DNA from 4 places in the Streptomyces sp. NPDC020958 genome. Region 2 is predicted to be linked to each of the others. Evidence: riboswitches for the same ligand, from Rfam matches in the RefSeq annotation. Region 2 holds a riboswitch; each other region holds the start of a gene.

The links. Region 2 has a riboswitch for cyclic di-AMP ahead of ACZ3KP_RS24340 (C40 family peptidase). Riboswitches for the same ligand answer to the same signal wherever they lie in the genome.
Region 1: linked by a shared signal. The riboswitch ahead of ACZ3KP_RS30145 (M23 family metallopeptidase) and the one ahead of ACZ3KP_RS24340 (C40 family peptidase) in region 2 are both predicted to bind cyclic di-AMP.
Region 3: linked by a shared signal. The riboswitch ahead of ACZ3KP_RS19165 (M23 family metallopeptidase) and the one ahead of ACZ3KP_RS24340 (C40 family peptidase) in region 2 are both predicted to bind cyclic di-AMP.
Region 4: linked by a shared signal. The riboswitch ahead of ACZ3KP_RS00795 (C40 family peptidase) and the one ahead of ACZ3KP_RS24340 (C40 family peptidase) in region 2 are both predicted to bind cyclic di-AMP.

The regions. Positions count from the first base shown of each region.
Region 1 covers NZ_JBVHFU010000012.1:287,011-294,170, forward strand. The annotation lists gene ACZ3KP_RS30120 (hypothetical protein) at 1-1,208, shown strand, start outside; gene ACZ3KP_RS30125 (helix-turn-helix domain-containing protein) at 1,292-1,915, shown strand; gene ACZ3KP_RS30130 (DUF6126 family protein) at 1,912-2,034, shown strand; gene ACZ3KP_RS30135 (tyrosine-protein phosphatase) at 2,048-2,845, opposite strand; gene ACZ3KP_RS30140 (alpha-galactosidase) at 3,021-5,105, shown strand; cyclic di-AMP (ydaO/yuaA leader) riboswitch at 5,412-5,573, shown strand; gene ACZ3KP_RS30145 (M23 family metallopeptidase) at 5,578-6,510, shown strand; gene ACZ3KP_RS30150 (DUF6250 domain-containing protein) at 6,701-7,160, shown strand, end outside.
Region 2 covers NZ_JBVHFU010000008.1:265,073-272,232, reverse strand. The annotation lists gene ACZ3KP_RS24350 (M23 family metallopeptidase) at 1-273, shown strand, start outside; gene pcrA (DNA helicase PcrA) at 348-2,834, opposite strand; cyclic di-AMP (ydaO/yuaA leader) riboswitch at 3,100-3,272, shown strand; gene ACZ3KP_RS24340 (C40 family peptidase) at 3,281-4,453, shown strand; gene ACZ3KP_RS24335 (hypothetical protein) at 4,547-4,711, shown strand; gene ACZ3KP_RS24330 (hypothetical protein) at 4,728-5,081, opposite strand; gene ACZ3KP_RS24325 (C40 family peptidase) at 5,506-6,582, shown strand; gene ACZ3KP_RS24320 (DUF397 domain-containing protein) at 6,598-6,798, opposite strand; gene ACZ3KP_RS24315 (Scr1 family TA system antitoxin-like transcriptional regulator) at 6,795-6,968, opposite strand; gene ACZ3KP_RS24310 (LuxR C-terminal-related transcriptional regulator) at 6,996-7,160, opposite strand, start outside.
Region 3 covers NZ_JBVHFU010000005.1:468,883-476,042, forward strand. The annotation lists gene ACZ3KP_RS19145 (GTP cyclohydrolase II) at 1-62, opposite strand, end outside; gene ACZ3KP_RS19150 (MarR family winged helix-turn-helix transcriptional regulator) at 211-735, opposite strand; gene ACZ3KP_RS19155 (dihydrofolate reductase family protein) at 860-1,999, shown strand; tRNA gene ACZ3KP_RS19160 (tRNA-Met) at 2,070-2,143, shown strand; cyclic di-AMP (ydaO/yuaA leader) riboswitch at 2,371-2,530, shown strand; gene ACZ3KP_RS19165 (M23 family metallopeptidase) at 2,540-3,571, shown strand; gene ACZ3KP_RS19170 (aldo/keto reductase) at 3,665-4,627, shown strand; gene ACZ3KP_RS19175 (PrsW family intramembrane metalloprotease) at 4,783-6,108, opposite strand; gene trmB (tRNA (guanosine(46)-N7)-methyltransferase TrmB) at 6,119-7,000, opposite strand; gene lhgO (L-2-hydroxyglutarate oxidase) at 7,054-7,160, opposite strand, start outside.
Region 4 covers NZ_JBVHFU010000001.1:167,710-174,869, reverse strand. The annotation lists gene ACZ3KP_RS00805 (ATP-dependent Clp protease proteolytic subunit) at 1-406, shown strand, start outside; gene ACZ3KP_RS00800 (hypothetical protein) at 414-722, shown strand; cyclic di-AMP (ydaO/yuaA leader) riboswitch at 1,081-1,265, shown strand; gene ACZ3KP_RS00795 (C40 family peptidase) at 1,269-1,742, shown strand; gene ACZ3KP_RS00790 (ATP-binding protein) at 1,776-2,234, opposite strand; gene ACZ3KP_RS00785 (helix-turn-helix domain-containing protein) at 2,468-3,328, shown strand; gene ACZ3KP_RS00780 (DUF397 domain-containing protein) at 3,338-3,565, shown strand; gene ACZ3KP_RS00775 (8-amino-7-oxononanoate synthase) at 3,625-4,752, opposite strand; gene bioB (biotin synthase BioB) at 4,900-6,105, shown strand; gene ACZ3KP_RS00765 (adenosylmethionine--8-amino-7-oxononanoate transaminase) at 6,098-7,160, shown strand, end outside.

The sequences.
Region 1 (7,160 bases), on a different contig from region 2:
TCCTGGAGCAGGCGGTCGGCGACCGGGCGCGCGTCGCGGTGTACGCGGCGAGCCGCGCCGCCCGCTTCACGGCCCCCTCCGAACTCGCCGCGGCCCTCAGCCCGTTGCTGACGGGGGAGCGGCCCGCGAAGGTGACCTCCCGCAAGGAGGCCGTGCGCCTCACGGCCCGCTTCCTGCCGCCGCGTCAGGCGGTGGCGCTGCTCGCGCGCGGCTTCGGCCCCGACACGCACCCCGACGTCCGGACCGCCGTGATCCGCGCGCTTGCGCCCCTGCTGGGCGTGCCGGAGGCCTGGCACCTGCTGGAGGCCGCCGCACGGGACGACACCTCGGCCGGGTGCCTGTCCCTGGTGGAGGTGACTCCCTGGGAGCTGGCCGAGGCGCACCGGGGCAGGTACGCGGCGGTCGTGGACACGGTCTACGACGCCGGCCTCGCGTCGTGCGAGAGCTTCGCCGGCTGGGCCTACCTGCGGGCGCTCGCCCCCTGGACCCCGTACGCGCCCGGTATCGCCGTCCGGATCGCGGACACGGTGTGCGATCTGGAAAGCCGCGAACACTGGCAGCACGCGGCATGGGTGCTGCGCGACCTCGGCATGTCCGACATCCCGCATCCGGTCGGCGGCGTGGCCCCGGGCAGCGTCTACCACGACGCGGTGACCCGGCTGCTGGCCGCGATGCACACACCCGAGGGCGGCGGCGAGGCACTGGAGGACCGGGACCTGCCGGCTCTGCAAAGACTGCGGACCCTGGTGTCTCCCTCGTACAACACCGCCGAACGCGGCGAGGTGCTCGCCGGGACCGCCGCGCTGCTGGCGCCGGAACCGCTGCTGGCGGCCGAACGCGCGGGCCTGTTGCGCCGACTGGCCGACCGCACCGAGGAACCGGACCGGCTGCTCGGACGGCTGCTGGACCTGGCGGAGGCGCTGGAGGACGCCGGAACGACGGTGGCGGCCCAGGTGGCGGGCGGACTGGAGGCGGGCTGGGCGCACCGGGCCCGGCCCGAGCGTGCCGCGGCCGTACTGGCGGCGGCCGAGCGGCTGACCGAGGACGGCGGCACGGTCCCCGGCCTGATCGCGGCGCAGCTGGTCTCCGCGACGGCCGCGAGCGTCGGCTGGCCCGACCCGTGGCGGTCGTTGCTGCGGCGGCTGCGCAGGCATCCGGACCCCGACGTACGGTTCAAGGCATACGCGACGACGACCGTCCCGGAGTGACCTCCCGAGGCGGCCCCGACCGCTGTTTTGCCTCTGAGGCAAGAAATTTGCCGGACAGGCAAACCTGCGGCTGAATGGAGAGCATGAGCTCTCCTGAGACCGGGCCCCCGGCCGGGCCGGACGAGGTCCTGCCAGCCGTCGCGCCGCAGCTCCGCGCCCTGCGCCGGCGCGCCGCCCTCACCCTGGAGGCGGCGGCGCGCACCGCGGGGCTGTCACCGGCCCATCTCTCCCGCCTGGAGACCGGGCAGCGCCAGCCCTCACTGCCGGTACTGCTCGCACTCGCCCGTGTCTACGGTACGACGGTCTCCGAGCTGCTGGGGGAGACCGTCGCCGAGCGGGACGCCATCGTGCGCGCCGGTGACATGGAACCGACCGGGGCGGGCGGCTGGACGTACTGGCAGGCCGGGTCCTCCGGCCGGGGGATGCAGGCGCTGCGGGTCCGGGTGCCGTACGGCTCGCAGGGCGACGTCGTGCGGGTGCATCCCGGCGAGGAGTGGCTGTACGTCCTGCAAGGGCGGCTGCGGCTGCGCCTCGGCGACACCACGCATGTGCTCGCCCCCGGCGACAGCGCCCACTTCGACTCGCTGACCCCGCACCGGCTCGCCGCCGAGGACCACGACGGGGTCGCACTCCTGTTCGTCCACACCCTGTTGCAGAGTCCCACGGCCGCGCTGTGCCTGGGACCGACCCCTGGAGAGCTGCCATGAGCAACTACGAGGAGAGGTTCCCGCGGTCCCTGTGGATCCGGCTCATCATCTACATCGCCGTGGGACACGTGTTCGCCGCGTTCCTCTTCCTGCTCTTCACCCTCGGCGGCAAGGGCTGAGCCCCGGCAGGGCCTAGTCGAGCAGGCGCTCGCGCAGCCGCTCCCGGGTCGCCGGGGTGAGCCCGAGCCCCTGCTCCAGGTAGGTGTCGACGTCGCCCCAGGTCTCCTCGATGCTCTCGACGGCCGCCGTCAGGTACTCCGCGCGCGCGTCGAAGAGCGGGCTGAGCAGTTCCATCACCTCGGGGCTGTAGACGCTGTCCCCGCTGCCGCTGCGCTTCACCCGGTAGCGGCGGTGCTTGGCGTTGGACTCCAGGTAGTCGGCGAGGATCGCGTCCCGTTCCACACCCACCGCGAGCAGCGTCACAGCGATCGAGATGCCCGCGCGGTCCTTGCCGGCCGCGCAGTGCATCAGCGCCGGGACGCTGTCCTCGGCGAGGGCGTGCAGCACACGCGCGTGCTCGCCGGTACGGTCCTTGACGATCATGCGGTACGAGTTGACCATCCGGGCCGCCGCCCTGCCGTCGCCCAGCAGCCCGCGCAACTGCTCGATGTCACCCTCGCGGACCATCGTCCAGAACTCGGCGCCGTGCGCCGGATCGCTCAGCGGCAGGTTCACGTTCCGCACGCCGGGCAGCTCGACGTCCGGGCCCTCCAGCTTCTGGTCCGCCGCGTTGCGGAAGTCGAAGATCGTGTGCAGGCCCAGGGAGGCGAGGAACTCCGCGTCCTGCTCCGTCGCGTGCGCGAGGTGCCCGCTGCGGAACAGCACGCCGTGCCGCACCCGGCGTCCGTCGACGGTCGGCAGGCCGCCCACGTCACGGAAGTTGCGCACACCGGCCAGCTCGGGCTCGGTGGACGGGACCTGCTGCGTCACGGGGGCTCCTCCCGGCCGGCCCCGTCGGCGCGGCTCGTCGACGGGCACTGCGACGACCATACGACATCGGTTTCCACAGGCAATGAGTTGTCCACAGACGTTGCCTCCGGGGCCCGCGGCCCTTGATGATGTTGGGGCTTGAGCGGATCTGTTGGCACCTGTGTGAGGTTTCTCGATGGTGGACATCGCCGAAAACGGTCGTACCTGGCTCCTGTCGGGCCCCGGCAGCAGCTACGCGCTGCATCTGACGGAGGCCGGCGAACTGCTTCACCTGCACTGGGGGCCGCGTATCCGGCTCGCCGACGCCGAGGCCCTCAGCACCCGGGTGCTGCCCGGCTACTGGCCCTTCGAGTCCCCGCTCGACGGCCGTGAGGAGTACCCCGTCGAGGGCGGTCCCCGCTTCGTGCGCCCCGCGCTGTCCGTGCGCACCGAGGAGCGCCGAGGCACGGAGTGGGCCTTCGAGTCGTACGAGACGGCGGGCGACGCCGGCGACGAGGAACTGCGCCTGCGCTTCCGGGACGACCGGATCGTCATCACCCTGCACTACCGGATGCGCGGCGACGTCGTCGAGCGCTGGGTGACCGTCGGCAACGAAGGGCAGGCGCCCGTGGAGCTGCTGCGCGCCGACGCGGCGACCTGGACGCTGCCCGACCGCGAGGGCTGGCGGCTCTCCCAGCTGCACGGCCGCTGGGCAGCCGAGTCCCGGCTGGTCAGCGGCCCGCTCACGTACGGCGAGAAGGTCATCGGCAGCCGCCGCGGCCACACCGGCCACCAGCACCTGCCCTGGGTCGCCCTGGACACCGACGCCACCGAGGAGCACGGGGAGGTCTGGGGCTGCGCCCTCGGCTGGTCCGGGTCCTGGCGGATCGCCGTCGCCCAGCTCCCCGACGCGCGCGTGCAGATCACCGGCGGCGCCGGCTACGACGACTCGGGCCTGCTGATGCTGGCCGAGGGCGAGTCGTACACCAGTCCCGTGTTCGCGGCCCTGTGGTCCGACGGCGGCTTCGGCGGGGCGAGCCGGGCCTGGCACGCCTACCAGCGGGCGCATGTCATCCCCGACGCGGACCGGGACCGGCCGGTGCTGTTCAACTCGTGGGAGGCGACCACCTTCGACATCTCCGAGGAGCAGCAGGCCACCCTGGCCCGGCGGGCCGCCGCGATCGGCGTCGAGCTGTTCGTCGTGGACGACGGCTGGTTCGGCGCCCGCACCTCCGACCGCGCCGGCCTCGGCGACTGGACGCCCAACCCGGACCGCTTCCCGAAGGGCCTGGCGCCCCTCGCCGAGTACGTGCACGCGCTCGGCATGCAGTTCGGCATCTGGGTCGAGCCCGAGATGGTCAACCCGGACAGCGAGCTGTACCGGGCGCACCCCGACTGGGTGCAGTACCAGCAGGGCCGGAAGCGGACGGAGCTGCGCAACCAGCTCGTCCTCAACCTCGCCCGCGAGGACGTCCAGGAGTACCTCTGGGAGCAGCTCGACGCCCTGCTGTCCAGCGCGCCCATCGACTACGTCAAGTGGGACTTCAACCGCTGCTTCACCGACGCGGGCTGGCCGGGCGAGCCCTACCCGCAGCGCCTGTGGGTGGACCACGTGCGCGGCCTGTACGCCCTGCTCGACCGGATCCGCGCGGCCCACCCGGACGTCGCCATCGAGTCCTGCTCCGGCGGCGGCGGCCGGATCGACCTCGGCATCATGAGCCGTACCGACGAGGTGTGGACCTCCGACAACACCGACCCGCTGGACCGGCTCGCCATTCAGCACGGCTTCAGCCAGATCCACCCCGCCCGGGTGATGTCGGCCTGGGTCACCGACAGCCCCAACCACCAGCTCAACGGCCGGGTCAGCTCGCTGCGTTTCCGGTTCGTCAGCTCCATGGCCGGGGCGCTCGGGGTCGGCGGCGACCTCTCGAAGTGGACCGAGGAGGAACTCGCCGAAGCCGGTCACTGGGTGGGGCTCTACAAGGAGATCCGGCCGCTGGTGCAGCGCGGCGAGCAGTTCCGGCTGCGGCCGCCGGCCGGCGGGCTCAGCGCGGTGCAGTACACGCTCGGCGACGAGACCGCGGTCCTCGCCTGGCTCCAGGCGCAGAGCTACGGCGAGCCGGTGCCGGCGCTCCGGCTCAAGGGCCTCGACCCGGAGGCGTCGTACGAATGCCGCGAAACGGGCGAAGTGCACCGTGGGGCCGTGCTGTTGCATCACGGGCTGCGCGTGGGGCTCAAGGGTGACCTGGATGCGACGGTCGTCCGACTTCGTCGCATCTGATCCTTCTGCCTGAATTGGCGGCTTCATTGCAACTCGCTCTGGAATATGTGGACGTGGCGTGACGTGCGTGAGGAGCGTCATATTCGTGACCGACCGTCGCGCGTCATGCTCACGTAATGAAGGCGCTTCACAAGGGAATTGCGGGAGCGGGAAAGGCCGGGTTTCACGGAGGGTGACCGGGAACGTCCGTAACGGATCAAGCGGCACCAGGAGGTCGGGAACCGTTCGCTTGTCCGGGTGCGTCCTGCTCGCTTACGTTCGCCACGCATCCGGACGGAACGCCGAATCCTGCCGCCGCCCGGAGTCCCCACACACTCACCCGTGCCCGGCAGGAGCGGGGGACCCACCAGGCAAGACCGCCTGTTCCGGTTCCCGGGACAGGCCAGGGGTGTAGTCACGCCTTCCGGCGTGGCCGGGCAGCTCCAGCCCGAACCCGACAGCTCACCTCGCAGGCGCCGGAGAGGAACGCGCCATGCCCGCGAGAGGTAAGCACCGCCGCCCGAAGACCCAGCGTCTCACCCGCTCGATGGCCGTCGCCGGAACCGGTGGCGCCGCGCTGGCCCTGCCGCTCATGGGGGCCACCGGTGCCCACGCGGCCACCGCGCAGTCCGTCTCCGCGAAGGCTCCGCAGTCGCTGCCGGCCGTCGCGAAGGCGGCGCCCGGGAAGGCGGCCGTACGGACGTCCGCCGCCGCGCGTTCCGCGCACCGCACGTACACCGTGGTGCCGGGCGACTGCCTCTCGGAGATCGCGCGTGACCAGCACATCAGCGGGGGCTGGCACCGGCTCTACGCCGACAACCGGCAGGCCGTCGGAGACGACCCCTCGCTGATCCACCCCGGCCTCGAGCTCACGCTCGACGGCCGCGGCCCCACGACGACCGGTACCGCTGACTCCGGTGCCCGGCCCGAGGCGCACTCCGCCACCTCGTCCTCGGCGGCCACCCCGTCCGTGCCGTCCACCCCGTCCACCCCGGACGCCTCGACGACGGCCGCCTCCGGATACGTCCTCCCGGTCAGCGGCGCCACCGTCGGCACCGGCTACCACGTGCCGGGCGGCATGTGGTCCAGCGGCTACCACACCGGCGTCGACTTCGTGGTGCCCACCGGCACCCCCGTCAAGGCCGTCGGTGCGGGCACGGTCGTCACCGCCGGCTGGGGCGGCGCCTACGGCAACCAGGTCGTCATCAGGCTCGCCGACGGCCACTACGCGCAGTACGGTCACCTCTCCGCGCTCTCCGTCTCGGCCGGCCAGACCGTGACCGCGGGCCAGCAGGTCGGCCTCTCCGGCGCGACCGGCAACGTGACCGGCCCGCACCTGCACTTCGAGATCCGTACCACCCCCGACTACGGCTCGGACGTGGACCCGGTCGCCTACCTCCGCTCGAAGGGCCTCGCCGTCGGCTGACAGGCGCCCCGCCGGTCCGACACGCACTCCGAGGGCCGGATCCCGGTCCCCGGGGTCCGGCCCTCGGTGTTTCCTTCTCGTGGCAGCGCTGCTTCGGGCATCGACAACGAAGGCTCGGCGACGGCAGAGTGAACCCCGTTCGGTGAAAGCGCTTTCCGCGACCTGTGCCGCACCGGGAGGAACCAGCCGCATGACGACCACCCGCCGAGCCTTCGGCGCCCTGACCGCCGCAGCCGCGCTCACGGCCCTCACCCCCGCCGCACCCGCGAGCGCCGCGCCCCGGCACCGCCGCCTGCTCGCCCACGACGACTTCCGCCACGGGCTCGGCCAGTGGTCCGTCGAACTGGAGCGGGGCGGCACGGTCGCCGCGGCGGACGGCGTCCTGGAGATCGACGTACCCGCCGGGGCGACCGTCTGGTTCCGGCGCCGGCTCGAAGGGCCGTACGTCCTGGAGTACACCGCCACACCGGTCTCGGCGGGCGGCCCCGACGACCGCGTCTCCGACCTCAACAACTTCTGGAACGCCACCGACGTCCGCTCCCCGGACGACCTGTTCGCCACCCCGCGCGGCGGCGCGCTCGCCGAGTACGACTACCTCACGACGTACTACGCGGGCTACGGCGCCAACTACAACACCACGACCCGGCTGC
Region 2 (7,160 bases):
GCGACCGACGGCGTCGTCTCCACCAAGTGGAACAGCGCCTACGGCAACATGATGATCGTGACGGCGAAGGACGGCACGGAGACCTGGTACTGCCACCTCTCCTCGTACCGCGTCGCCTCCGGTACGACGGTGAAGGCCGGCGATCCGATCGCGTACTCCGGGAACTCCGGGAACTCGACCGGCCCGCACCTGCACTTCGAGGTCCGGCCTGCGGGCGGCGCCGCCATAGACCCGCTGCCGTGGCTGCGCAGCCACGGACTGGATCCCACCTGATCGCCCGCTGAGCCCCCGCCCATGGCGGGGGCTCAGGCGTCTACGGCTTCTCGGCGTCTACAACTCCCGGGCGTCTACAGCTTCTCCACCGGCGCGTACCGCAGCAGCAGGCGCTTCGGCTTGTCGTCGCCGAAGTCGATCGTCGCCTCCGCGTTCCCGCCGGTGCCCTTCACCGCGACGACGGTGCCGAGCCCGAACTGGTCGTGGGTGACCCGGTCGCCGACGGCCAGCGAGACCACCGGCTTCTCCGAGGTCCGCCGGGTGGCGAAGCCCGAGGCGCCCGACGCCGAGGAGCGCGAGCGGGTCGAGGAGAGCGAGGCGGCCACGCCCGACGCCGGTCCGGAGGACACCGGCGCCATCGCCCCGGTCCGCTTCCACTCCAGGTAGGCGCCCGGGATCTCCTCCAGGAAGCGGGAGGGCGGGTTGTACGACGGCTGACCCCAGGCGCTGCGCATCGACGACCGGGTGAGGTACAGCCGCTCCCGCGCGCGCGTGATGCCGACGTACGCGAGACGCCGCTCCTCCTCCAGTTCCTTGGTCTGCCCGAGGGCCCGCATGTGCGGGAAGACGCCGTCCTCCATGCCGGTGAGGAACACCACCGGGAACTCCAGGCCCTTGGCGGTGTGCAGGGTCATCAGGGTGATGACGCCGTCGCCGTTCTCGTCGTCGTCCGGGATCTGGTCGGAGTCGGCGACCAGGGCGACCCGCTCCAGGAAGTCGGCGAGCCCGCCGGTCGTCTCGCCCTCCTCGGATTCCTGCTCGAACTCCAGAGCCACGGAGGCGAGTTCCTGGAGGTTCTCGATACGGGTCTCGTCCTGCGGGTCCGTCGAGTTCTGCAACTCGGCCAGGTAGCCGGTGCGTTCGTAGATCGCCTCCAGGACCGTGGCCGGTCCGGCGCCGGACTCCACGACCGTACGGAGTTCCTCCATCAGCGTGTTGAACCGCTTGACCGCGTTCGTCGACCGCGCGGCCATGCCGTACGCCTCGTCGACACGCCTGAGCGCCTGCGGGAAGCTGATCTTCTCGCGCTGGGCGAGGGCGTCGATCATCGCCTCCGCGCGGTCGCCGATCCCGCGCTTGGGGACGTTGAGGATCCGGCGCAGCGGGACGGAGTCCTCCGGGTTGGCCAGCACCCGCAGGTAGGCGAGGACGTCTCGGACCTCCTTGCGCTCGTAGAAGCGGACACCGCCGACGACCTTGTAGGGCAGGCCGACGCGGATGAAGATCTCCTCGAAGACACGGGACTGGGCGTTGGTGCGGTAGAAGACCGCGACATCGCCCGCCTTCGCCTCGCCCGCGTCCGTCAGCCGGTCTATCTCGTCGGCGACGAACTGGGCCTCGTCGTGCTCGGTGTCGGCGACGTAGCCGGTGATCTGCGCGCCCGCGCCCGCGTTGGTCCACAGGTTCTTCGGGCGGCGGGACTCGTTGCGCTCGATGACCGCGTTGGCGGCGGAGAGGATCGTCTGCGTGGAGCGGTAGTTCTGCTCCAGAAGGATCGTCGTCGCGTTCGGGTAGTCCTCCTCGAACTGGAGGATGTTGCGGATCGTCGCGCCCCGGAAGGCGTAGATCGACTGGTCGGCGTCACCCACCACGCACAGTTCGGCGGGCGGCAGGTCGTGCTCGGCGGGCGGTACGTCCTCGGCATGCGCACCCGTGCCGACCAGCTCGCGCACCAGGGCGTACTGGGCGTGGTTGGTGTCCTGGTACTCGTCGACCAGGACGTGCCGGAAGCGGCGGCGGTAGTGCTCGGCGACGTCCGGGAAGGCGCGCAGCAGGTTGACCGTCGTCATGATCAGGTCGTCGAAGTCGAGGGCGTTCGCCTCGCGCAGCCGCGACTGGTACAGGGCGTAGGCCTGGGCGAGGGTCTTCTCGAAGCCGTCGCTCGCGCGGGCGGCGAAGTCCTCCTCGTCGACCAGCTCGTTCTTCAGGTTGCTGATCTGGGCGCTGAAGGACTTCGGCGGGTAGCGCTTGGGGTCGAGGTCCAGGTCACGGCAGACCAGGGCCATCAGGCGCTTGGAGTCGGCCGCGTCGTAGATCGAGAAGGAGGAGGTGAAGCCGAGCTTCTTGCTCTCCCGGCGCAGGATCCGCACGCAGGCGCTGTGGAAGGTCATCACCCACATCGCGTTCGCGCGCGGGCCGACGAGCTGCTCGACGCGCTCCTTCATCTCGCCCGCGGCCTTGTTGGTGAAGGTGATCGCGAGGATCTGGCCCGGGTGGACGTGGCGCTCGCCGAGCAGGTGGGCGATGCGGTGGGTGAGCACGCGCGTCTTGCCGGAACCGGCGCCGGCGACGATGAGCAGCGGGGAACCGGCGTGCACGACGGCCGCGCGCTGGTTCTCGTTCAGCCCCTCCAGGAGGGCGGCCGCGTCCAGGGCGGGGCGGGCGGCGCCGTCGCGGTAGTAGGCGTCCCGGTCCGGGGGCGTGTCGAACCGCCCGCCGAACAGGTCGTCCGGAACCGGCTCGGGTCCCGGCTCGTCCTCGGGCGGCGGCGGGGGTTCCTCCTCGTGGCCGCGCGGGGGCTGGAGGCTCGCCAGGAAGCTGTCGTCAAAGAGGCTGCTCATCGCTCTACGAGTCTAGGGCGCCCCACCGACAACCGGTCCCCGCCCCGGAAACTCGCGCCGACCACCGGAAGGACTCGGGCCCTTACCGTCAGTGATTCCGACAGGTCGGGACACATCTCCGCGAACCGCCCGCAGCCGGGGGACTCAACACTCAGGTCACGAAAATGTATCGGGCATATCGCACATCAACCTTCACACGGAGCACACGAGTTGGCTACCGTGCCGGGCAGGCCGCACGACCCCCACCGGCGAACGTCGCCGGGCCGCGCGGCCTCCGCCGAGTCCGGGGTGCCGCCACGCATCCGGAGCCGGGGACCCACACCGACCTTGGGGTGAATCGGTCCCACCTCCTCTCCGGGGGAGGACCGTAGGGCAACCCTTCCGAACCACCCGCCCGAACCCGACAGCTAACTCGGTAGGCGGACAACTGGAAGGAGTCGCCTCCCTTGGCGTCGCACCGCAGGTCCCGCCCCTCCGCAACGCGCACAGCGGGCATACGCACCCCCGCCCTGGCCACCGCCGCCCTCACCTCCGTGGCCCTGCTCTCCCAGACGGCGAACGCGGCGCCCTCCGAGGACGGCAGGCCGAGCCTGGAGGAGGTGGAGAAGAAGGTCGACGACCTCTACCGGCAGGCGGAGTCGGCGACCGAGAAGTACGACGCGGCCAAGGAGCGGACCGGCAAGCAGCGCAAGCGCGTCGACACCATGCTCGATGACGTGGCGCGGCGCACGGACCGGCTGAACAGGGCCCGTGAGGAACTGGGGTCGTTCGCCGCGGCGCAGTACCGGACCGGGACAGAGGTCCCCCAGACCGCGACCTTCCTGCTCGCGAACGACCCGCAGGACTACTTCGACCAGTCGCAGCTGATGAACCGGCTGACCTCGCGCCAGAAGGACGCGGTCGACGACTACGTCACCCAGCAGTCCGCGACCATGAGGAAGCGGCAGGAGGCCGCGAGGAGCCTGGAGGCGCTCACCGAGACCCAGGACGGCCTCAGGACGGCCAAGGCCACCGTCCAGTCGAAACTGGCCGCCGCCCGGCAGCTGCTGTCGAAGCTGACGGCCGAGGAGAAGGCACGCCTCGCGCAGATCGAGAAGCGGAGGCAGGAGGAGGCGGCGCGCAAGGCGGCGGAACTCGCGAAGCAGCAGGCGGCCGCCGCCCGGCAGGAGGCCGCGTCGTCATCGGCGGGCAGCTCCTCGTCCTCTTCGTCCGCGTCCTCCTCTTCGTCCGCGTCCTCGCCCTCCTCGGACTCCGCCTATGCCACGAAGGCCGCCAAGGCGATCGCCTTCGCCCGCGCGCAGATCGGCAAGCCGTACGTCTGGGGCGCGACCGGCCCCGGGTCCTACGACTGCTCCGGCCTCTCCCAGGCCGCCTGGAAGGCCGCCGGCGTCTCCCTGCCGCGCACCACCTACGACCAGGTGAACGCCGGCACCACCGTCTCCCTCACCGACGCCCAGCCCGGTGACCTGGTCTTCTTCTACGACGACATCAGCCACGTCGGGGTCTACATCGGCAACGGGATGATGATCCACGCCCCCAAGCCCGGCGCGTACGTCCGGGAGGAGTCGATCTACTACGGAGGCGAGTCGATCATCCACAGCGTGGTGCGACCGGCCTGAGGAACCCGCCCACGCACCTCCGCGTGGCTCACGCACCTGGTAGCCCGGCCCCGGCACGGTGACGACGAACGACGCTGGGCGACGGTGTTCCCGATGGGGATGACGGCGGCGGCCGTGCTGTCGGCCGCGACCGCCTTCGGTGTCCCGTGGCTGACCTGGCCGGGGCGGGCGCTGGTGTGGATCGCGGTGGCGGCCTGGCTCGCAGTGACCGCCGGGGCGGCGGTGACGGCCCGTGCCGCCCTCGGGACGGCGTCCTGAGAGAGCTCCGGGGCGGTCACGTCCACAGCACGGCGATGAAGATGTTCGCCATGGTCAGCACACCCACCAGCCCGAAGGCGTTCTTCGCCACCTTCTCCTCGTCGCGCTGCACGTAGACCAGCCCGAGGATCACGATCAGCAGGGCGAGCTTCACGCCGATCTTGACGGTGTTGACGTGGTGGCCGTCGGCCTCGTTGAGACCGACCAGGACCACGCCGGTCGCGAGCATGGTGAACGCGCCGTGCAGCATCCCGGGGACGAACCGGGCCGTGCCCAGGCCCATCGCCTTCATCTGGGTGAGGAAGCCGCCGAGCAGCGCGGCGATGCCGATGATGTGCAGGCCGACGAAGAGATGGATGAGTACGTCCATGGCTCCGGAGCCTAATCAGGGCCCCGGGCTGCGCCGACCCCGGCCCGGCCTCGTTACCGCCGGCCCGCCTCCCCGCGGCAACGCATATATGCACCCCATAGCAGCCCGGGGCCCCCGCCCGCCCCGGAACCGCCGCTTCGGTCATCCCGCCCCGCGAAGCCGACGGCTCCGGATCGGAACTCCGGCCACATACCGTCGGGTAACGATCCGGTCACGCCAATTCCGTGCATCGCGTTACCAGGCCGACACACCCGGGCCTAGCGTCCTCCCCCAGGTGACCGACTCCCCACCGCCGCCCGGACCAGGGGCGGCCGTCGGGCACCACCGCCGAAAGTGTCCGGCGGCGGCCCGCTCCCCTGTGCGGCCCGCCGCCGGACGCGCACCCGCTCCCCCGCGGCCGTACGAAAGGACGTGAACAGCCCAGGTGGCAGCGCACCGCAAGCCCCGGCAGAGTCCCCTCAGCGGTCATACGGCCCGCGCGGCCGTCACCCTCGCCCTCGCGGGCGCGGCCACCGCGACGGCCTTCGACGGGACCGGACACGCCGAACCGCGCCTGACACCCGCGCAGGTCAAGGCCAAGGTGGACCAGCTGTACCAGGAGGCCGAGGCGGCCACCCAGAAGTACGACGGCGCGAAGGACCAGGCCGACGCGGCCCAGCGACGGCTGAAGTCGCTGCAGGACCAGACCGCCCGCCGGCAGGAGCAGCTCAACTCCGCCCGGGACGCGCTCGGTGCGACGGCGGCGGCGCAGTACCGCGACGGCGGTATCGATCCGGCCTGGCAGCTGGTGCTGTCAAGCGATCCCGACCGGTACCTGGACGACGCCGCGTTCGCCGAACGGGCCGGTGACCGGCAGGCCGCCGCGGTGGCGCGGGTGCGCGGGCAGCTGCGCGAGATCGAGCAGCTGCGCGGTGCGGCGCGCGTCGTACTGACGGGACTGCGGTCCCGGCAGGCCGAGCTGAAGCGCCAGAAGGCCACGGTCGACGCCGAACTCGGCGAGGCCCGGCGGCTGCTGTCCGGCCTGTCGCCCGAACAGCGGGCGGCGGTCACGGCGGCCGGTGCCGGCACCGGCGCCGACGGCACCGGCCGCGCATCCCGCTCGGCCTCCGACGGTCGCGACCCCCTGACCCAGGGCGGTGTCGCCGCCCCCGACTCCCGCGCCGCGGCCGCCGTGGCCTACGCCTACTCGAAGCTCGGCAGTCCCTACGTGTGGGGCGCGACGGGCCCCGACGCCTTCGACTGCTCGGGCCTGGCCCAGGCCGCCTACCGCTCCGCCGGGGTCTCCATCCCGCGCACCACCTACGCCCAGATCAACGCCGGCCGCCGCGTCTCACGCTCCGAACTCCAGCCGGGCGACCTGGTGTTCTTCTACTCGGGCATCAGTCACGTGGGCATCTACATCGGCAACGGCCAGATGATCCACGCCCCCAACCCGTCGGCCCCGGTACGCGTCGCCCCCGTCGACGAGATGCCGTTCGCGGGGGCGACGCGGGTGGCGTGAGCGACCCCTCGAAGCTCAGGCGTCCCTACGGGCGTAGGCGAGAAAGGCGGCCCAGGAGCCCCCGGCGACGGCGAAACGGGGGCTTCGGGGGCCGAGCTTCGAGTCCCGGACGTGGACGGTGTGGGACCGCTCGCGCCAGGTGAGGCCCCCTTCGAGGCAGTTGCCGCCCTGACTGTCGCTGTAGCTCGACTTGAACTGTATGAGGCGGTCGCTCACTGCTTCTCCGCCACCCTTCTGATGAACTCGGCAGACTCCTCGACGCTGAGAGAGTGCATGCGGATCGTGCCGTTGAGAGCAACTCCGCCGCAGCGTCCGAACGGCAGGATCTGAACCGACACGTTGCGAAGGCTGCCGACCGCCAGCAGATGCCGCAGCTGAGCCTGCATGGCTTCTTCCGCACGCCTACCGGACGGTCACACCAGGCGGCGTGCCGTCGCCCAGCGGGTCAGCTCGTGCCGGTTCGACAGTTGCAGCTTCCGCAGCACCGCCGAGACATGGGACTCGACCGTCTTGACGGAGATGAACAGCTGCTTGGCGATCTCCTTGTAGGCGTAGCCGCGGGCGATGAGGCGCAGCAC
Region 3 (7,160 bases), on a different contig from region 2:
TCGGTGAAGCGCAGCGGGACCCGGACACGGGCGCGCTGGGTGGCGGCGGGGAAGTCGGTCATCGGGGTCTCCAGTGTCCGGGTGCAGGACGGCTGTCCCGTGCGGGACGCGTGTCTCTGCTTCAGATTTGAAGCAGATCTACGGCTGGAACCATACCCCATGCTTTAAATTTGAAGCAACAAGTTTCCGGTCGTTCCGCGGAATCGGGGTTCACGAACCGGAACACGGCGACGACGAGCGCCGCCGCCACGGCACCTCGTCGGAGGTCGGCCGCGGCTTCTCGTCGCCCTCCAGCGCCCGCGCGATCACGGAGCTGATCTCCTCCAACTGCGTGACCTGCTCCTCGGAGAGGTGGTCGAACACCGCCGCGCGCACCGTCTCCACATGTCCGGGCGCCGTGCGCTCCAGGGCCGCCATGCCCTTGTCCGTCAGGATCGCGAAGCTGCTCCGCTTGTCCCACTGGCAGTCCTCGCGCCGGATCAGCCCGTCCTTCTCCAGCCGGGTCACGGCGTAGGTCAGCCGGCTCCGGGTGATCTTGGACCTGGCGGCGAGATCGGTCATCCGCAGCTTGCGCTCCGGTTCCTCGGAGAGGTTGGCCAGAATGCCGTAGTAGAGGTGCGGCATGCCGGCGTCCTGCTGGAGCTGGCGGTCGATCGCGTCCTCCAGGAGGTTGGTCGCCGCCATGAACGCGCGCCAGGCGCGCTGCTCCTTCGACGTGAGCCAGCGAGTCGTCATGGGACCAGTGTAAGTTTGTTTCAAACTTTAACCAAGCGTCCGGTTCACACCCCGCCGACCGTCGAGAGTGGTCCAGTCGACCGCCGCGAGTGGTCCCGCCCGCCGCCGAGAGTGAGCGCGTCCGATGCCGTACCCCCACGTCCTGCTGTCCGCCGCCGTCTCCCTGGACGGCTACCTCGACGACACCGGCCCCGAACGGCTGCTGCTCTCCTCGCCGGCCGACTTCGACCGGGTCGACGAGGTGAGGGCCGGCTCCGACGCCATCCTGATCGGCGCCGGCACGATCCGCGCGGACAACCCGCGGCTCCTGGTGTACTCCGAGGCCCGCCGCGCAGCCCGGATCGCCGCCGGCCGGCCCGAGTACCCCCTCAAGGTCACCGTCACCGCGACCGGCGACCTCGATCCGGCCGCGAAGTTCTGGCACACGGGCGGCGACAAGCTCGTCTGCACGACCGACTCGGGCGCGGAGCGGGCGGCCGCCCTGGGCATCGCCGCCGACATCGTCCCGCTGGGACCCGAGCTCGACTGGCCCGCGCTGCTGACCCACCTCCACGACGTCCGCGGTGTGGACCGCCTGATGGTGGAGGGCGGCGGCACCGTCCACACCCAGCTGCTCCAGGAGGGCCTGGCCGACGAGCTCCAGCTGGTCCTCGCCCCGGTCTTCGTGGGCGAGCCCGAGGCGCCGCGCCTGTTCGGCCCCGGCGGCTACCAGGCCGGACGGCTGCGCCTGGTGGAGACCCGCCGTATCGAGGACGTCGTCCTGATGCGCTACGAGCCCACCGCCCCCGGCGCGGGCGGCTCGGTGTCCGCCGCCGACCGCCACTGGCTGCGGCTCGCCTGCGAGCTGGCGGCCCAGTGCCCACCCTCGGCGACGGCGTTCAGTGTCGGCGCGGTGGTGGTCGCCGCCGACGGCACGGAACTGGCCCGCGGCCACTCCCGGGAGGCGGGCGACCCGGCGGTCCACGCGGAGGAGGCGGCCCTCGCCAAGATCGCCCCGGCCGACCCCCGGCTGGCCACGGCCACCGTCTACACCAGCCTGGAGCCCTGCACCCGCCGCGCCTCCCGTCCCCACCCCTGCGCGGAGCTGATCCTCGGCGCGGGGGCGCGCCGGGTGGTCACGGCCTGGCACGAACCGGACACCTTCGTGCGGGCGGCGGACGGGACGGGGATGCTGCGGGAGCGGGGGGTGTCGGTGGTGGTCCTGGCCGAGTACGAGGCCCTGGCCAAGGCGCCGAACGCACACCTGGAAACGCCCCGCGGCTAGGTCTCCGCGCGGGGGCGCTCGTAACCCGTGTGACTCGCACTCTTCGGATGGCGTATGCTGGTGTCACCGACGCGGGGTGGAGCAGCTCGGTAGCTCGCTGGGCTCATAACCCAGAGGTCGCAGGTTCAAATCCTGTCCCCGCTACTGAAACTCAGGGCCGGAATCCGGATCACGGATTCCGGCCCTGAGGCGTGTCCGGGCGCGCGTTTCTTGGAGGCGTGGTCAACTCGACCGTTTTTGGCCGGTCGTGGCAGGTAAGTCCATCGCGTGGAAGCTTAATGATCAAGGCGAATGGCTTGGAATCTTACCGCCGGGTCTATTAACGTTCGATAACGCAGCGCGGTCGTCCCAGCCGTCACCCGAGATGGCTCCGTGCGCACGCGCCGAATCCCGTCAAGGGAACCGGGGAACCACCACCTTGGGGTGAATCGCACGGCTGCCGCCGAGTACGAATCGGCCGGTATACGCGCGTAGGAGACCTTCCCGCTCCGAACCCGTCAGCTAACCCGGTAGGCGGCGGAAGGAAAGGAGTACGCCCGCGTGGCGTCCAACCGGCCTGCTCCGACAGCCCCGTTCGTACCCAGCCAGCGGCAGCCCGACACCTTCGGTTACGGCACCTACCGCACCGACGAGGGCCCCTGGGAGGAGTGGAACCCCACCGAGGAGTCCCTCGCCCCCGAGCGCGGCCGGCACCGGATCGCCAAGCAGCGCGGCGGCGGACTCGCCCGCAGCTCCACGGTCCTCGGCGTCGGCGTCATCGCCGCCGTCGGCGCGGGCGGCATGGCCACCGCCAACACCGGCCACCCGCCGGTCTCCATCTCCCTGCCGGACCTGCCGTCCGTCGACTCCCTGCTGGGCGACGGGGGCGGCCACCAGGCCACGCAGACGGCGCTGAGCAGCGTCACCACGACGGCCGCCACGGACGGGGACTCCTCGTCCGACGCCGGTGAGGCGCTGCGCAGCCGCATCATCGCCCAGGCCGAGCGGCAGCAGAACCAGTTGGACACCAAGGCGAGCGCCAAGGCCGTGGCCGCCGCCGACAAGGTGGTCGCCGCCGCGGAGGCCAAGGCGGAACAGGCCGCGGCCGCCAAGGCCGGCGCCGCCAAGGAGAAGGCGGTGGCCGCCGCCGCGCAGAAGGCCGAGCAGGCCCGGATCGCGGCGCTGGCCAAGCAGTACACGCTGCCCGTCGTGTCGTACACGATCACCGGCACCTTCGGCCAGGCCGGCTCCATGTGGTCCTCCGGCTACCACACCGGCCTCGACTTCGCCGCCCCGACCGGCACGCTGATCAAGGCCGTCCACGGCGGCACGATCACCGAGGCGGGCTGGGCCGGCTCCTACGGCTACCGCACGATCCTCACCCTGGACGACGGCACCGAGCTGTGGTTCTGCCACCAGTCGTCGATCGGCGTCAAGGTCGGCCAGAAGGTCGCCACCGGCGACGTCATCGGCCGCGTGGGCGCCACCGGCAACGTCACCGGCCCGCACCTCCACCTCGAGGTCCACCCCGGCGGCCAGCCCACCGGCATCGACCCGATGACCTGGCTGCGCGGCAAGGGCCTCAACCCCTGACGCACCTCCACCGGCCCCGGCGGGCCTTCCGCTTTTACGAGAACTTCGTATTGCGTGGGATGGCCCGCCTGCCGCGCCGCGTTGGAATGGAGCATGACTGCTTCTTCCGCATCCCCGGTCCTCCGTAAGCTCGGCGCCTCCGACCTGGAGGTCTTCCCGCTCGCCCTCGGCGGCAACGTCTTCGGCTGGACCGCCGACGAGGCCACCTCCTTCGCCGTCCTCGACGCCTACGCCGCCGCGGGCGGCAACTTCGTCGACACCGCCGACTCCTACAGCGCCTGGGTCGAGGGCAACCAGGGCGGTGAGTCCGAGACGATCATCGGCAAGTGGCTCAAGGCGCGCGGCAACCGCGACGACGTGGTCGTCGCGACGAAGGTCAGCCAGCACCCCGAGTACGCGGGCCTGTCGGCCGCCAACATCAAGGCCGCCGCCGACGCCTCCCTGCGCCGCCTCGGCACCGACCACATCGACCTCTACTACACCCACTTCGACAAGCCCGAGGTGCCGGTCGAGGAGATCATCGGGGCGCTGGACGAGCTGGTGCGGGCCGGCAAGGTCCGGCACATCGCCGCGTCCAACATCAGCGCCGAGCGGCTCCAGGAGTCCCTGGACTTCTCCGACCGCGAGGGCCTGGCCCGGTACGTCGCCCTCCAGCCGCACTACAACCTGGTCTCCCGCGACACCTACGAGGGCTCCCTCCAGGACCTCGCCTCCCGCACCGGCCTCGCCGCGGTCCCGTACTTCGCCCTCGCCTCCGGTTTCCTCACCGGCAAGTACCGCCCCGGCACGACGGTCGACAGCGTCCGGGCGGGCGGGGCCGCCAAGTACCTGGAGTCCGAGCGCGGCCAGCGGGTCCTGGTGGCCCTGGACGAGATCGCCGAGGCCCACGCGGCGCCCGTCCCGACGGTCGCCCTGGCCTGGCTGGCGGCCCAGCCCACCGTCACGGCCCCCATCGCCTCGGCCCGCACGGTGGAGCAGCTCCCGGCGCTCCTCGCAGTGGCGGACCTGACTCTGACGGACGAGGAACTGCTGAGGCTGACACGGGCTTCGGCCTGACGGCGCGGCGACGAGGGCGGGGACCGCGGGGGTGGGGGCGGCAGGGACGGCGGGGGCGGGGACGGAGCGGTGACCCGGCTGCTCTCCGCACCCCCGCCCCCCCCGGGCCCTCCCCCCCGGGCCCTGCCCCCCCCGGGCCCTGCCCCCCCGGGCCCCTACGACCGGTACGGGTTGCAGGGCGTGGACGGCAGGGGTGTCGCGCCGTACCACGCCGGGGCTCCGGGGACCGGTGCGACCGGACAGCCGTAGCCCGTGCCCGCCGTGCGGGACGCGTACTCCAGGGCGGGGCGGGCGAGTTCGCGGCGGCTCCACAGTTCGGTCAGCAGTTCCCGTTCCCGTACGACGAAGTCGGCCCCGGCCCGCCCCCGCTGCCCCCGGCGCCGCAGCAGCGCGAGTGCCGTCGCGTACTCCTCGTACTCGGTGACCGCCCGCCCGGCGGGCTTCCCGAAGTGGTACGCGGCGTACTCCCGGGCGATCTGCCGGGCCCGCATCGACCCGAGGACGAACGGCTCGGCCGCCCCCAGCCACCCCGCGTACACGTACGCCGGCAACTCCTCCCGCACCGTCCGCAGCTCCCGCTGCCGCGTCCACACCGCCAGCCAGGTCAGCAGCCCGAACAACGGCACCATGAACATGCCGTACACGGCGAAGAACCCGAACTGCCCGAAGGTCGAGGACCCGTTCCAGAGCGCGTGCATGCTCATCGCGAGCAGCAGCCCGCACACCGGCGCCAGCACGCGCCGCGCCCGCTGCCGTTCCCCGGAGAGCGCGGCGACGCCGAAGCCGATCCCGGTGAGGACGGTGAACAGGGGGTGCGCGAAGGGCGACATGACGATGCGCACGAAGAAGGTGGCGGCGGTGACGGAGGCGATCCCGCGGTCACCGGTCAGCTGGTCGGTCCCGAAGGCCGTACCGAGGTAGAGGATGTTCTCGGTGAACGCGAACCCCGTGGCGGTGACCCCGGCCACCACCACCCCGTCGACGATCCCGGTGAAGTCCCGTCTGCGGAAGAGGAAGACCAGCAGCACGGCCGCGGCCTTCGCGGACTCCTCGACGATGGGCGCTATCACGGTCGCCCCGAGCGTGTCCGCGTCACTCGGATCCGCGGTCGCCGTCGCTATCCAGTGGGTGGCGAAGCTGTTGGCGACGATGGCTATCAGCGCGGCCGCGCAGGCGCCCCAGGCGAAGGCGAACAGCACGTTCCGCCAGGGGCCCGGCTGCACGCGGTCGAGCCACCGGAAGGCGCTCACCAGCAGCGGCACGGGCAGCACGGCGAGCCCGAGCCCGACGAGGAACCCCTCGGTCCCCGTCTGTTCCCGCACCAGCGCGAGGATGACGAGCCCGGAGACGGCCAGCAGCGTGCCCAGCGCCCCGTACCGCACCCAACGCCGCTGCCACCAGCGAGGATGCCGCAGCCCTTCGGCGGCGGGATGCGGCGGGTAGGGCGGGTACGGCGGGTACTGCGGCGGAGAGGTGGCCACGGCATCGACCCTAACGAGGTGACTCCAGTCGGTGCTGCTCGCTCGGCCGCACCCGATGCTGTACGCGACGGAAGAGCAGATCGTTCACCACATGTCCCTTGTCCAGCCCCTGACCCTCGAAACGGGTCAGCGGCCGGTACGGCGGACGTGGCGCGAAACCGCCGTCGGCCTGTGTGTTCTCGAAGTCGGGGTGCGCTTCGAGCACGTCGAGCATCTGCTCGGCGTACGGCTCCCAGTCCGTCGCGCAGTGCACGGTCGCCCCCGGCTTCAGCCGGGTCGCGACGAGGTCGAGGAACTCGGGCTGGATCAGCCGCCGCTTGTGGTGCCGCTTCTTCGGCCAGGGGTCGGGGAAGTAGACGCGCAGCCCGTCGAGCGAGTCGGGCCGGAGCATCTCCCGGAGCAGGATGATCGCGTCGCCGTTGCCGACCCGGACGTTGGACAGCCCCTGCTGGTCGGCGAGGTTGAGCAGGTTGCCCTGCCCCGGCGTGTGCACGTCCACGGCGAGGATGTTGACGCCCTGGTCCTCGGCGGCCATCTGCGCGGTGGCCTCGCCCATCCCGAACCCGATCTCCAGCACCACCGGGTTGCCGTTGCCGAACAGCTCGTCGAGGTCGATGACCCGCTGTCCGTCGATGTCCAGCCCCCACTTGGGCCACAGCCGCTGCAGCGCGTCGGCCTGCCCGGAGGTCACTCTGCTGCGGCGCGGCTGGAAGCTGCGGATCCGCCGCTCGAAGTGCGACCCGGCGGGATCGGCCCTGGGTCCGTCCGGGAACCGCGGCTCCCCCTTGGCCCGGGTGTGCCGGACGGGCACCCCGGGGGTGTGGTGGGAGCCGGCGCCGGGGACGGTCCCGGCGGGCTGAGGGGCTTCGGGGGCATTGAGCGAGTCAGACACAGTGCCTCCGATTTTACGGCCCGTACCCGCCGTGGACGGGCCCCGTGCGGGAGTCACACCGGACCCAGCATCTCCAGCGCCCGCCGTGCCACCTCCCGCCCGATCGGCAGCGAGGCCGTCGCCGCGGGCGAGGGCGCGTTCAGCACGTGCACCGCGCGCG
Region 4 (7,160 bases), on a different contig from region 2:
CGGCGCGATGGCCGCGATCTACGACACGCTCCGTTACGTCACCTGCGAGGTGCAGACCGTCTGCCTGGGGCAGGCCGGCGCCTCGGCCGCGGTGCTGCTCGCGGCCGGCACCCCGGGCAAACGGTCGGTGCTGCCCGGCGCCCGCATCGTGCTGCAGCAACCGGCCCTGCCGGAACCGGTGCAGGGCCGGCCGAGCGATCTGTTCATCCAGGCGGCGGAGTGGGAACGGACCCGCGGGATGGTGGAGGAGATGCTCGTCCGGCACACCGGGCGCACCCTCGAGCAGGTCCAGCGGGACCTGGAGCGGGACCTGGTCCTGGACGCGCCGGGGGCGGTGGCGTACGGGCTGGCGGACCGGGTCATGCCCACGCACCGGCCCCCGCTCGGCCGGCCGCACGCGGGGTGAGCCGCCGATGCTGCCACCGGAGCTGCCGCCGCTGCCCGCGCTGACCCGCGCGGAGGGTGAGCTGATCGACCGTTACCTGGACGTGGTCGACCTGCTGGGCCGCATCAACCCGGCGCAGAACGAGGACACCTACCGCGGTCTGCGCGCCGCGCAGGCGCTGGTGCGCGCGGCGTCCGAGCTGCGCGACGCGCTGGCCCTGATGCATCGACGGGGCGAGACGGAGCTGCACGGGGACACGCTGGCACGGGCGTTGCGGGTGCTCGACGGCGAGCGCCGGACCGCTCGCGTCGCACTCCCGCCCGACTGCGTACGGTGACCTCCGCAGGAGTCCGGTCCGATGTGTCGACGCCACGCCCGGGCCGGAGTTGAAACGACCCAAAGGGGTTACCGCCGTTCGGCGGAGTGTGGCGTGGTTTTACCTGACCGAAAAAGCCGCTCGACTCGCCTGCGCCAGGGTGGTCGTGGAGGGCTTCGGCGCAGGTCCGGGGCTACGCAGTGGAGTTGACGGATAATCGAACACAGGGTTGTCCACCCGAACGGGTGGGTGGTGAGTAACCCCACAAATCCCCGGTTCCGTTGGGATTTTCGGACACGAGTGCGTGAAGATCCCTGTCTGACGACAAGCCCCCGCCACCACGGCGGGGCGGTCCGGGCGGACGCCGAGTCCTGCCGCCGCCCGGATGACGTCGACAGCAGTGCATCGGCAGGAGTGGAGGACCCAAGCACGACGGGTCGCCGGAACGGTCACGCCATGACCGGACCGAGCAGCCCTTGGGGTGAAGCCGTGGCAACACGGCCGGGCAACTTCGCCAGCCCGAATCCGACAGGTCATCCTTCACAGGCGGCTGACGAAGGGTTGCGCATGACTGCGCTCAATCGGGTTCCGTCGCTCATGGCCCGGGCCGGTACGGCCTCGGCGCTGACGATCGCCGCCGTGGGCGGCTCGATCGTGATCCCTGGTGTCGCCTCCGACGCCTCGGCCGCCACGCTGGCGACGAAGGCACTGCAGGTCGCTGCCTCGAAAAAGGGCTCACCCTACCGGTGGGGCGCCACCGGACCGAACAGGTTCGACTGCTCCGGGCTCACGCTGTACTCGTTCAAGAAGGCGGGCAAGACCCTGCCGCGGACGGCGGCCCAGCAGTACAACAAGACCCGTCACATCTCGGCCGGCAGCCGCAAGGCCGGGGACCTGGTCTTCTTCCACTCGGGTTCCAGCGTGTACCACGTCGGCATCTACGCCGGGAAGGGAAAGATCTGGCACGCCCCGAAGACCGGGGACGTGGTGAAGCTCCAGAAGATCTGGACGAAGAGCGTCTGGTACGGCCGGGTCAGCTGACCCCGCCGCGCACCGGCCGGCGGGAGCTCAGGGCTACGGCTCCTGCTGGCCGGCCGCGGTGACGGGGTGGGCCGGAACCGTCCAGGGCAGTTCGACGAAGACCGTCTTGCCTCCCTCCCGGGTGGGGCGGACCCGGAGTCTGCCGCCGTACTCGGCGGTGAGCCAGCGGATGATGACCATGCCGCGGCCGTTGTCCTGCTGGACCGCGGCGGGAAGTCTCCTGGGGAAGCGCGGATGACTGTCCGTGACGCCGATGCGCAGGTGCTCGTCACGGTCGAGGACGAGGTCCAGCGTGAAGGTGGGCGACTGCCCGAAGGTGTGCTGCACGGCGTTGGTGGCGAGTTCGGAGACGATGAGGCGGATGGTGTCCGCCGTGTCCGTCTCCGGTGGCAGTCCCCACTCCGCGAGGGTGTCCAGCGCATACGCCCGGGCCGCGGCGACCGAGGCGGGTTCGCTCGGCAGGGTGACGGATGCTTCCAGGTGGTCTGCCATGGCGACGTCGTCCCTTTCCTCGGGACCGGAGTCCGACTTCCTCGGGACCGGAGTCCGGCACGGTGGGGATGGTTCGAGTACGGTCCCGGACTGGTACTTCTCCGCCAGACTGCCATTACGGGGCCGGTCACGGGGAGCGATCCACCAAGATGTGCATATATCTGTCGCTCGAAGCGGTGAACTCTGCGACACCGGACCGTATATGGGCGGCCAGATTGAGTAAGGAGTAGCCCATGCAGAACGGTCCCGCGGTACGCCGCCGGAAACTGGGCGCCGAACTGCGCACGCTGCGCACCGGCGCGGGTCTCACGAGCGGCGAGGCCGCCCGCCTGGTGGGCTGGCACCAGTCGAAAGTGAGCCGGATCGAGACCGGCGCCAGCGGTGTGAAACCGGCCGATGTGCGGTTACTCCTCGACGCCTACGGGGTGGCCGAGGGGCAACTGCGCGAGTTGCTGCTGGTATTGGCGGGGTCGGAGGACACCGCGGGACGACATCACTGGTGGCACGCCTACCGGGGGGTGCTGCCGCCCGCCTACCGGGATTTCATCAGCCTGGAGTCGCAGGCGGGCGCGATGCGCACGCTGGAGACCTCGGTGGTGCCGGGGCTGCTGCAGACCGCCGAGTACGCCCGCGCGGTGACCCGGGTGGCCGCCGACGGGCTCGACGACCAGGCCCTCGACGCCCTGGTGGAGGTGCGTCTGGCCAGGCAGGACGTGCTGCGGGGCGATCCGCCGCTGAAACTGAGCGCGGTCCTGGACGAAGCGGTGCTGCGGCGGGAGGTGGGCGGCCCGGGGGTGATGGCCCGCCAGCTGCGGCGGCTGACGGAGGCGGCCCGGTTGCCGCAGGTGCGGCTCCAGGTGCTGCCGTTCGCGGCGGGGGCGCATATCGGCATCACCGGTCCTTTCGTAATCTTCTCATTTCCGAGCACTTCTGATCTGGACGTGGTTGTTCTCGACCAGTTGACGAGTAGCCTTTACCTCGAACGGAAAGAAGACCTCCAGGCCTACGCGGAGGCCTTCAACACCCTTCAGATCCACGCCCTTTCACCCGAGGACTCGTTGGATTACATCGCCGGGATAGGTGACGGCGCGTAAGGAGGCACCATGACTGCACTGCCTCGGAACGTACCTTCAAGTACGGATCTGCGCGGTGTGCGATGGCTGCGCAGCAGCTACAGCACCGGAGCGAACAACTGCGTGGAGACGGCACGGCCGCACTCCGGCCCACCGGCCGGGCTGCTCGCCGTACGCGACTCCAAGCACCCCGCCGGGCCCGCGCTGCTCTTCTCCCCCGAGAGCTGGGCGGGTTTCGTGGCCACGTTCACCGGCTGATCAGCCGGTAACCGATTCCGTATCCGCATGCGCGCAAGGCCCGGCCGTGTCACGCCGACTCATGGTCGTGTCTCGCCGATCACACGTACAGCGCGTTCGATCTCGGCCCCGGAGAGGTCGGCACGGGCGGTCAGCCTGAGCCGTGAGACGCCGTCCGGCACGGAAGGCGGACGGAAACAGCCCACGGCCAGGCCTGCCGACCGGCAGTCGGCCGCCCACCGCACGGCCTCCTCCGGGGACGGGGCCCGCACGGAGACCACCGCGGCGTCCGGTCGTACCGCCGACAGGCCCGCGGCGGTCAGCCGTGCGTGCAGTTCGGCGGCCACCTCGCGCGCCCGGGCCGCGCGGGCGGGCTCGCGCCGCAGCAGCCTGAGGGCCGCCAGCGCCGCGCCCGCGGCCGCGGGCGCCAGACCGGTGTCGAAGATGAAGGTCCGCGCCGCGTTCACCAGGTGGTCGATCACCCGGGCAGGCCCCAGCACGGCCCCGCCCTGGCTGCCCAGCGACTTGGACAGGGTCACGGTGACCACCACGTCGTCGGCGCCTGCGAGACGGGCCGCGTACGGCGCGCCCCGCCCGCCGTCCCCGATGACCCCGAGTCCGTGGGCGTCGTCCACGAGCAGTCCGGCGCCGCGCTCCCGGCACGCCTCGGCCAGCGCGGCGAGCGGCGCCGCGTCGCCGTCGACCGAGAACACCGTGTCGGAGACGACCAGCGCGGGCCCCTCGCGCGTGCCGAGCGCCTTGCGCACGGCGTCCGGGTCGGCGTGCCCGACGACCTGGGTGGTCCCCCGCGCCAGCCGGCAGCCGTCGATCAGGGAGGCGTGGTTGAGGGCGTCGGAGACGATCAGGGAGCCGTGCGGGCCGAGCGCGGTGACGGCGGCGAGGTTGGCCGCGTAGCCCGAGGAGAAGACCAGGGCCGCCTCGAACCCGCAGAACCCGGCCAGCTCGCGCTCCAGCTCGGTGTGCAGCTCCGTCGTGCCGGTCACCAGCCGGGAGCCGGTGGAGCCACCGCCCCACGTCCGGGCGGCCTCGGCCGCGCCCTCGGCGACCTCGGGATGGTGGGCGAGGCCCAGGTAGTCGTTGCTCGCCAGGTCCAGCAGCGGTGAGTCGGCGGGACGGGGGCGCAGGGTCCGTACGAGTCCGGCGCGGCGGCGGAGTTCCGCCTGTTCGTCGATCCAGCCGAACGCCATGGCCCCTCCGGTGCTTTTGTAGGCAGTGGACAGACCCTAGCGGGACCGTCGGCCGCCCACTGTGTGGCGATACCCACATGTCGATCTGCCAGGGTTGTGCGAACTCTCCTTGGCCCGGAGCAGCCTCTTGGTACAGGATCGGCTCTCATGGACCTGCTGAACACGCTGGTGGACAAGGGGCTTCGGCGCGAGCTGCCGACCCGCGAGGAAGCGCTCGCCGTGCTGGCGACCTCCGACGACGACGTGCTGGACGTGGTGGCCGCGGCGGGCAAGGTGCGCCGGCAGTGGTTCGGCCGGCGCGTGAAACTCAACTACCTGGTCAACCTCAAGTCGGGCCTGTGCCCGGAGGACTGCTCGTACTGCTCGCAGCGCCTCGGCTCCTCGACCGGGATCCTGAAGTACAGCTGGCTCAAACCCGACGAGGCCTCCAAGGCGGCGGCCGCGGGCCTCGCCGGGGGCGCCAAGCGGGTGTGCCTGGTGGCCTCCGGGCGCGGTCCGACCGACCGGGACGTCGACCGGGTCGCCGGCACCATCAAGGCGATCAAGGAGCAGAACGAGGGCGTCGAGGTGTGCGCCTGCCTCGGACTGCTCTCCGACGGCCAGGCGGAGCGGCTGCGCGAGGCGGGCGCGGACGCCTACAACCACAACCTCAACACGTCCGAGGGGACGTACGGGGACATCACGACCACGCACACGTACGCCGACCGGGTGGACACCGTCAACAAGGCGCACGCGGCCGGCCTTTCGGCGTGCTCCGGGCTGATCGCCGGCATGGGCGAGACGGACGAGGACCTGGTCGACGTGGTCTTCTCGCTGCGCGAGCTGGACCCCGACTCGGTGCCGGTCAACTTCCTGATCCCGGTCGAGGGCACTCCGCTGGCCAAGGAGTGGAACCTCACCCCGCAGCGCTGTCTGCGCATCCTGGCGATGGTGCGGTTCGTCTGCCCCGACGTCGAGGTGCGCATCGCGGGCGGCCGTGAGGTGCATCTGCGCACCATGCAGCCGCTCGCCCTGCACCTGGCCAACTCGATCTTCCTCGGCGACTACCTGACCACCGAGGGCCAGGCCGGCCAGGCCGACCTGGAGATGATCGCGGACGCCGGGTTCGTGGTGGAGGGGTCCGAGGAGACGACGCTGCCCCGGCACCGGGCCGAGGCCAGGGACGCGGTCCCCGGGGCGCACGCGGGCGCCGGGTGCGGGGCGGACGCCGGGTGCGGGTCGGGGTGCGGTTCCCACGAGGGTTCCGGTTCCCACGCAGACGTGTGCGGTACCGCCGTCGCCAACGAGCCCCGCACCGACCTGGTCGCCGTCCGCCGCCGGGGGGCCGGAACGGACCTCGCGCCCAATGCCTGACCTGAGCCTGGGCGAGCTGCTGGAACTGGACCGGCGGCACGTCTGGCATCCGTACGGTCCGATGCCCGGCCGGGCCGAACCGCTCGTCGTGGAGTCGGCGAGCGGGGTCCGGCTGCGGCTCGCGGACGGCTCGGGTGAACTGGTCGACGGCATGTCGTCCTGGTGGTCGGCGATCCACGGCTACAACCACCCCGTGCTCAACGAGGCCGCGCGCGACCAGCTCGGCCGGATGAGCCATGTGATGTTCGGCGGGCTCACCCACGAGCCCGCCGTCCGGCTGGCGAAGCTCCTTGTCGACATGTCTCCCGACGGTCTCGAGCACGTCTTCCTGGCGGACTCCGGTTCGGTGTCCGTCGAGGTCGCGATCAAGATGTGCCTCCAGTACTGGCGTTCCCTCGGCCGTCCGGCGAAGCAGCGCCTGCTGACCTGGCGCGGCGGCTACCACGGCGACACCTGGCAGCCGATGTCCGTGTGCGACCCCGAGGGCGGGATGCACGAGCTGTGGTCCGGGGTACTGCCCCGCCAGCTCTTCGCCGACGCGCCCCCGGCGGAGTACGACGAGCGGTACGCCGACCGGCTGCGGTCGATGGTCGAACGGCACGCGCACGAACTGGCCGCGGTGATCGTGGAGCCGGTGGTCCAAGGGGCGGGCGGGATGCGGTTCCACTCCCCCGCCTACCTGCGGGTGCTGCGCGAGGTGTGCGACGCGCACGACGTGCTGCTGGTGTTCGACGAGATCGCGACCGGCTTCGGACGCACGGGGGCGCTGTTCGCGGCGGACCACGCGGCCGTCACGCCGGACGTGATGTGCGTGGGCAAGGCGCTGACCGGCGGCTACCTGACCATGGCGGCCACGCTGTGCACGTCCCGGGTGGCCGAGGGGATCTCGCGGGGCGAGGTGCCGGTACTGGCCCACGGGCCGACGTTCATGGGGAACCCGCTCGCCGCTTCCGTGGCCTGCGCCTCGCTCGGGCTGCTGCTGGGGCAGGACTGGCTCACGGAGGTCAAGCGGATCGAGTCGGGCCTGCGGGAGGGGCTCGCGCCGGCCCAGGACC